DNA from 2 places in the Fictibacillus sp. Mic-4 genome. Region 2 is predicted to be linked to the other one. Evidence: a T-box and tRNA genes for the amino acid it is inferred to sense, from the RefSeq annotation. Region 2 holds a T-box; the other holds one or more tRNA genes.

Region 1 (4,172 bases), on a different contig from region 2:
TCCGCATCTTTGCCTGATAAGAGACTTCCTTTTCGGTCATATATACCTAACTCTTTCGCGGGATTGACAGATGTCATTTGAATGACATCCCGAATATCGCAACCGGTAAATTCCATCATATTTTTTGCAGCATCTTTCATTTTTAAAATACTGCCTGCAAGGGTGCCATCAGCTAATCTTGCCTCATTCCCTTGAACAGTCACATCCTGTCCGCCTAATGTAAATGAACCGTTGCCCATGCATTTCGCCCTCATCGCATCGGTAATTAGTACCATTTTTTCACTACCTTTATTTCGATAGGCGAATTTCACCATTTCAGGGCGGGAATGAATACCATCGGCAATGATTTCAGAAGTGATCTCATCATGCATGAGCACCCCGCCAAGCACGCCGGGTTCACGATGATGAACTCCCCTCATTCCGTTATATAAATGAGTCGCATGAGTAATCCCCGCTTCGATTCCTTGAACGACTTCTTCATATGTGGCATCAGAATGTCCGATAGAAGCAATAACGCCCGTTTCCTTTAAATAAGAAGTCAATTCAAGTCCACCTTCTTCTTCGGGAGCGAGTGTCACAAGCTTAATATGATTGTCCGATAAAGACTGCCATTTTTTAAACAGCTCAACATCCGGATGAATGATTTGGCCCGGCGGTTGGGCCCCTGCTCGTTTTGGCGATAGAAATGGGCCTTCTAAATGAATCCCGATCACTTCTGCTTCGCCAGGAGCAGTATGCTCGTTAATATACTTGGCAGCATTCTGAAGCGCTTTTTCGATTTCACCTTTTTCTTGTGTCATCGTAGTCGCAAGAAAGCTTGTCGTTCCTTCTTGAGGTAACACTTTTGCCATCGTTTGCAGCGCATCCGTTGTAGCGTCCATCGTATCTGCTCCCGCCGCTCCGTGAATATGCATATCAATCATTCCTGGAATAACGATCGAATCTTCTGGAAGCTGGATCACATCATACTCAGCTACATTCAAGCGTTCTGGTTTTTTACCTATTTCTATAATTTTTTCTTCATTAATAATAAGATAGCCGTTTACAAAAACATCGTTTTCCGCGTAAATCCGTCCATTTAAAAGGAGTATAGATTTCATCTCGGTTCACCTCTATTAAAGAATACATCTTTTTAATCTAGTTGTCTATACCAGTATAGATAACTTAAAAAAGCCGGATATAAAGATCCGGCTTTTAAAAAAATTATTGCATTGGCGGGGTGTGCGGAAACTGTGCTGTATATTTTGTAAATTGCTGCTCAGCTTGTTGAATTTTTTGCGGGTCTTCTGCTTCCAGCGCATACCATCCTTTTTTAAACATCATGTCAAAAAGTGAACGTTGCATTTGGTGAGCTTCGGTGCATAGCGATTGAATCTCCTGGAATAGCGCTTGATGGCTTGCCTCATTTCCGGCTATACCATAAGACGAAACCATATACTTTTCATAGGCCAGAATATCATTTATAAAATCGCGGTCGTTCATTTGCGGTGTGTTCGGTGTTTGCGTTTTCGGATTTTGGATTTTATTTGGATTCATGTTCATTTCACACAACTCCCTACTGATTCATTTGGTTCATTTGATTTGGTTGATTGGTCTGATATGCTTGATTGGCGGTTGGATTTAAATGTTTTAATATTCTTTGGTAATGGCTTTCGTGCATATGACAGGCCTTTTCAATCGCCGCTTTAATTTCTGGATCCTGGCATTGGCTTGCCGCAAAATGCGCTTTTTTAAAGCCAAGCAAATTCCAGGAAAGCATATCTTTTAAGTAGTTATAATCTTTTCCCGTTATGACATTTGGTGGTTGTTGATACGTTGGCTGTTGTTGATTTTGCATTTGATTCGGTTGTTGCTGTTGTTGCATACCATAGCCTCCTTAAGTTTTGCGGCCAATAAAAAAATAAGCCGCTAAATCTTATAATAGATTGCCTCCTTTTAACGGAGATTATGCAATATAGCCCATCTTTTTAAATTGGGTGTTGACAGCCCCCAAAAAATAATATAAAATTTAATTTGTCCCGGGGTCTTAGCTCAGCTGGGAGAGCGCATCGCTGGCAGCGATGAGGTCAGGGGTTCGATCCCCCTAGATTCCACCATACATAGTTTTCAATCCCTCTTGCAAAATGGCAGGAGGGATTTTATTTTACGACATAACGGCACATTCATCTCGATGAATGTGCCTTAGGCTTAAACCACTTTCGAATCCCCTGCGTAAAAAGGCTAATACTACTTATAATAAACGTAAACAAACCGAACAAGAGGAGAAAATAACTAATCAAGTTACGATAATTGTTGAGCTTGTTGTCCTGCGTTTTGCGCCTGGCCTTGCTGATTCCCCTGCTGGCCACCCTGTTGGTTCATTTGTTGTTGCGCTTGCATAATGGCCTGGTTCACCTGATTTAAAGCCTGATTGGATTGAACATATTGCAAGCTTTGGTTCAGTGTTTGAATGGCTTGCTGAATACTTTGCTGCAATTGCTGATCCGTTTGCTGCAACTGTTGGAGAGCCTGATTGCTGAATTGTTGAATTTGTTGCATCAACTGATTTTGGCCTTGTTGTCCGGCTTGCCCGCCTGCTTGCCCTTGCTGTGCATTCGTTTGGCTCATTTGTTGCGCTTGTTGTGGTTGTTGTAATTGGGAAATGGAATTTTGCAATTGGTTAAGTTGTGTTTTAAAAGCATTAAGTTCTTGAGCGATTTCAGTATCAGCAGATTTTTTCGCGATCGATTCAATGCGTTTTTCTGTTCGTTTATCCATAGTGTTGCCTCCCCATTTTAAAAAGTGTGTGTAATGAACACTTTTTTAGAATGTGCTCTCAGGTATCATCTATACTGACTAATAATTGGTTTAAAACGATGTCTAGAATGGGAAACAGACGCAAAGTAATGATGAAAACAATAATAAAGCCGGCTTCTCCTAAGATGCCGGCAATGTTATTTTACTGTTCAGATGGTTTAAATGTTTTACAGTCAGTTTCTTCCGTTTTCGAAGCCTGTTTTCCCTGGTGGCTTACAACGTAAATCCGGTCAGCATTACATAAATTACCTTCTCCCCAATATGAGCAATTGTTCACTTCACAAAGTACATCTTTTGCCATATTCCACACCTCCCTTCTTCTCTAGTTTTGACAGTGTATTTTTAAAAATACTCTTAGAAAATTCTAGTAATTTTGCCTTTTTCATAGATTTTAGATACTCGTCCGTTTCTAGTACGCTACCCCTGAATACTATAGTACAAGAAAGGGGGGATTTAAACATGTGTATGTGCAATGATAATGGAATGAGACCGCAGGCTACGCGAGGCGCACAATCAAGAAATGCAAGCTGCCGTTGTTTTTGCCGAAATTTCTGTAACCAGTTTTCTTCTAACAGAGAACAATGCATGCGCGATTGTTTAAGATGCCAGGGTGTGCAAAGACCTACTGGGCAAAGACCTGCATACCAGAGCTGTGGAAGAACAGCAGGTGCAATGGATGACGATTTCTATATGGATAATGACTATAACGACAATGATATCAGAGGAGATTACTACTTCACTGATTATTAATCGTATTGAAAAGCACTCTTGTCAAAAGAGTGCTTTTTCTTTTTAGACATACTCGGGTAAACATACAAAAAATCCACGAATACCCCCGTGTCGATCATTTATGACAGGACATACATTGTTAAAGAAAACGGATTTCAAATATAGGAGGTCATGCAATGTACCCATGTAATGTTATTGTTCACCCGACTCAATGTTGTATCCAGCCTCATTTTTATGCGGAAGAAGTAGTTCATGTTCATCCAATTCATATTCAGCATCAGAACCACCTTTTATGCCAGCATAAGCACGTTTTCCCGGTAACTCAGTCGCAAACGATGTCCGTCTGTGAAGAAGACCTTTATTGCGGACATCCAATCGGTTGTGGAGGGTACGGATATTATTAAAAAGAAATAAAAGAACTTTCGCTTAATGGCGAAAGTTCTCTTTATTTATTAAGAAAACCATGCCGTTACGCCCAAAAAGGTTACGCCGGCAAAGGTGTTGTAAGCATTTATTCATTTTCGGTTATGACATATTTTCTAAGGGCGAAGGCTACGCCATCTTCATCATTCGTTAACGTCGTTTGGTGGGCAAGCTCTTTTATTTCATCGAGCGCATTGCCCATTGCAATGGCTAAGCCGGCTGTT
Region 2 (4,172 bases):
ACCTTGCAAGGCTTCGACTCTTGAAGGAACCTCTTTCATGTTTGTTTTTAAAAGCTGCGAAACGTCTTTCAAAAGGTTTACTTGTTCTTTTAACAACCGATAGGCATGTTCGCCTGTAACAGCTTCAATGCGGCGCGTTCCTGCACCGATACCTGTTTCAGCAACAATTTTGAACAATCCGATTTCCGCTGTATTGTTCACATGGCAACCGCCGCATAGCTCTAAACTATAGTCGCCAATTTGCACGACACGAACGATTTTGCCATATTTTTCACCGAAAAGCGCCATTGCACCCATTGCTTTTGCTTCATCAAGCGGTTTGTACATTTTCGTGACAGCGATATTTCGCCAGATCTTTTTATTTACAATTTCTTCGATTTGTTCCAATTCTTCAGGAGATATGCTGCCAAAGTGCGAAAAGTCAAAACGCAGGCGATCAGGTGCGACAAGCGAGCCCGCCTGATTGACATGTTTGCCTAATACATCTTTTAACGCCTGATGCAATAGGTGTGTGGCCGTATGGTTTTTCACAATGGATGCTCTTTTTTCTTCGTTCACATGAGCTCTCACTTTCATATCCGGCTGAACGATTCCTTTTTTCACAACGATCGTATGAAGGTTTTGGCCATTAGGCGCTTTCTGGACATCTTTTACAAATAGTTCAAGCCCTTCACCAGTAATCGTTCCCTGGTCGGCAATTTGGCCCCCACTTTCCGCATAAAATGGGGTGACATCGAGAATGATTTGACCTTCATCCCCTTCGCCAAGCGCTTCAACCCTTTCGCCGTTTTGCAAGAGTTCTAAAATAACAGAGGAACTTTTCTCCTGATCATAGCCGACAAATTCGCTTTCGACTTTAATCTCGCTAAGCACGCCGCCCTGCACCTGCATGGAATCAATGTCTTGTCTTGCTTTTCGCGCCCGCTCGCGCTGAGCTTCCATTTCTGTTTCAAATCCTTCTCGGTCAACCGTCATGCCATGTTCTTCAGCATACTCTTCGGTCAATTCAAATGGGAAACCGAATGTATCATATAATTTAAAAGCATCCTCGCCGCTAATGACCGTACTGGCTTTTTTCTTTTCTTTTGCAATCACTTCTTCTAAAATTGCCAGACCCTCATTAATCGTTTCATGGAAGCGTTCTTCTTCATTTTTCACGACTTTTTGAATAAATGGCACCTTTTCTTTTACTTCCGGATAATAATCAACCATGATATCAGCAACAACTGGTACGAGTTCAAACATGAACGGACGATCTAAACCGATTTTTTTCGCAAACCGGATTGCCCGGCGTATGAGGCGGCGAAGAATGTATCCCCGTCCTTCGTTGGACGGAAGCGCATTGTCTGATACCGCGAACGTCACCGTACGAATATGGTCTGCAATCACTTTAAACGCAGTATCCTGTTCTTTACTCTGACCGTATTGGACATGAGAAATTTCCTCTGTTTTGCGGATGATCGGCATAAATAGATCAGTATCAAAGTTGGTTGGTACATCTTGAATGACGCATACCATCCGTTCAAGACCCATTCCCGTATCAATGTTTTTCTTCGGAAGCGGAGTATATGTACCATCGGGATTATGGTTGAATTGAGAGAAAACAAGGTTCCAAACTTCTAAGTAACGGTCATTTTCCCCTCCTGGATAAAGCTCTGGATCATTCGGATCATTTCCGTAAGCCGGGCCTCGGTCATAGAAAATTTCACTGTTTGGTCCGCTCGGGCCTTCACCAATATCCCAGAAGTTTCCTTCCAACCGAATAATACGTTCTTCCGGGATACCGATTTTATTTAGCCAAATGTCATATGCTTCATCATCTTCCGGATGTATGGTTACTGACAGCCTCGATGGGTCGAAGCCAATCCACTTGTCACTCGTTAAAAACTCCCATGCCCAGAGAATAGCGCCTTCTTTAAAATAATCGCCAATCGAAAAGTTCCCCAACATTTCAAAAAATGTATGGTGCCTCGTTGTAATCCCAACATTCTCAATATCGTTCGTACGGATCGATTTTTGCGCATTAACGATACGGGGATTTTCCGGAATGACCCGGCCGTCAAAATATTTCTTTAATGTAGCGACACCGCTATTAATCCACAATAGCGACGGGTCATCATGCGGAACGAGTGATGCACTTGGTTCAACATGGTGGCCTTTCTCCTGGAAGAAATCTAAAAACATTTGCCTTACTTGTGCTGAAGTTAATTGTTTCATTTCCCTATCTCCCTTCTTAATTGAATACAAATTCGGAAAAACAAAAAACTCCCGCCCTAAAATCAGGGACGAGAGTTGTTTCACGCGGTACCACCCTGGTTATGAATAATAAAAAAATCATTCATCACCTTAAAACCCTTTAACGCAGGGTGACGGCAGTGATTAGCTGCACTCTGGAATAGCTTCTGTGCCGCTTCTTTTAGAATGCCTTTCAGCCTCGGGCACTCCTCTCTTAAAAAGGCCTTGCACATACTAAGTTCCCTCATCGTTTTTACTGCATATCTAATTAGTAGTATAAGCATTCTTAACTTTCTTTGTCAAACTTTAATGACAATCGATAATTGCGAATATGCATAAAAATAACTTTTAAAACGGCAAACACCGGAACACCAAGAATCAAGCCGGGTATTCCGCCAATTTCACCGCCTACTAAAAGGGCAAAAATAATCAGTACCGGATGTATTTGTAAGCTTCTGCCGATAATAAACGGCCCGAGCAAATTCCCTTCGATAAATTGAAGTACGAGCATTATGACAATAACAATGATGACCATTTTTACGGAAATCGTCAATGCGATAAAAATAACAGGAATCGCTCCTAAAATAGGTCCAAAATAAGGAATAATATCCGTAACCGCTATTAGCGCTCCTAGCAATATCGGATAAGGCATATGAATTGCCCATAATGCCAGTGTAGCTGCTCCACCAAGGATCAGTCCGACAAGAATTTGCCCCCGTATGTATCCACCCAGCGATTCATCAATATCATGCAGAAGTCGTTTTCCTTCTTTTCGCCATTTCCTGGGCGTGATATACCAGATGGTTCGCTTAATTTTTTCAATATCTTTTAAAAAGTAAAACACAAGAAATGGGATAATAATGAATACAAAAAAATAATCAACAATTTTTCTAATCGAATCTACGGCTGTCGAGGCCATTTTTTCGACATATTTTTCAATGGATTGAATATATTCTTCAATCCGAACATGGATGGTATGCGGAAGTTTAGATGTATGATGATCTACTTCCATGAGCCATTGCTCATACGTCTTTGTTATATCAGGAATATTTGTCATCAACTCTCTCATTTGAGCGATCATATTTGGAATTCCTTTGTAAAGACCCAATCCAATTCCGCCAAAAAATAAAATATAAATAAGCAGAATAGCTAACGTCCTTGGAAATCCTTTTGCATATAGCTTTTCGACAAGAGGATGAAGCAAATACGTAATAAATACGGCAATAAAAAACGGAATAAATGCGGCTTTAATAATCGATAAAATGGGCTTCCAAATCGGCGAAAGCTTCAAAAAAACAAAAAAGCATAAAAAGGCGAGCAGCATCACAGATAAGCGGGTCATCCATTTTATCCCTTCCTGGCGACTCAATTTGATCACCTCCTACCTGTTAGCTTAACCTTATGGAAATGTTTCTATGAAGGAGGGGCTCATGTTCGGCATGAGCCCCTCTTTATGGCGCTTGTCCATCAATCGTTAAATCATAATCTTCAAATAAATCATCGAGTGTTGTGAGCGAGCCGTCTTCTTCCACTTGATGCAAAGAGAGCCGCCCGTTGATAATGGAAAGTTCAATAAAACAATTCCAGCAATAATACTGGTTAACACCAATTTTACCGATGTCTTTTCGGCCGCAGTTCGGACAAACCATTGATTGAAGGCCTCCTTTATAACTACCGGACGAAAAAGGAATCCTTTCCAATTAATAGAGGTTGGTTGGCATATTTAAGTTTCCTGCCCTCCATTAAATCTGAAAACAATCCTTCCGTCACCTCAATAGCTACAATGGTGCCCCAATCAGTGGAAAAATATACATCCTCAATGACAGCTACCGTTTCCCCTTCGTTTGAATATATCGGTTGTTTAAGGAAAAATCGCGGCTTTAGTGTCATCGTAAAGAAAGGTTTTAATCTTTGTTCTTTAAACCCTTTAGGCGACA

Evidence for each region. The T-box of region 2 lies ahead of alaS (alanine--tRNA ligase). A T-box ahead of a tRNA ligase gene usually reads a tRNA of that ligase, here a tRNA-Ala.
Region 1: it encodes a tRNA-Ala, which carries the amino acid that the T-box ahead of alaS (alanine--tRNA ligase) is inferred to sense. The anticodon was not compared.

Annotation. Positions count from the first base shown of each region.
Region 1 is NZ_JBBHZM010000018.1:38,516-42,687, forward strand. It holds gene nagA (N-acetylglucosamine-6-phosphate deacetylase) at 1-1,100, opposite strand, end outside; gene WD019_RS12710 (spore coat protein) at 1,204-1,536, opposite strand; gene WD019_RS12715 (hypothetical protein) at 1,556-1,864, opposite strand; tRNA gene WD019_RS12720 (tRNA-Ala) at 2,021-2,096, shown strand; gene WD019_RS12725 (hypothetical protein) at 2,281-2,757, opposite strand; gene WD019_RS12730 (DUF1540 domain-containing protein) at 2,939-3,097, opposite strand; gene WD019_RS12735 (CotD family spore coat protein) at 3,702-3,929, shown strand; gene WD019_RS12740 (Cof-type HAD-IIB family hydrolase) at 4,037-4,172, opposite strand, start outside.
Region 2 is NZ_JBBHZM010000002.1:53,281-57,452, reverse strand. It holds gene alaS (alanine--tRNA ligase) at 1-2,217, opposite strand, end outside; T-box leader at 2,279-2,492, opposite strand; gene WD019_RS02820 (AI-2E family transporter) at 2,522-3,604, opposite strand; gene WD019_RS02815 (hypothetical protein) at 3,687-3,884, opposite strand; gene WD019_RS02810 (PRC-barrel domain-containing protein) at 3,907-4,172, opposite strand, start outside.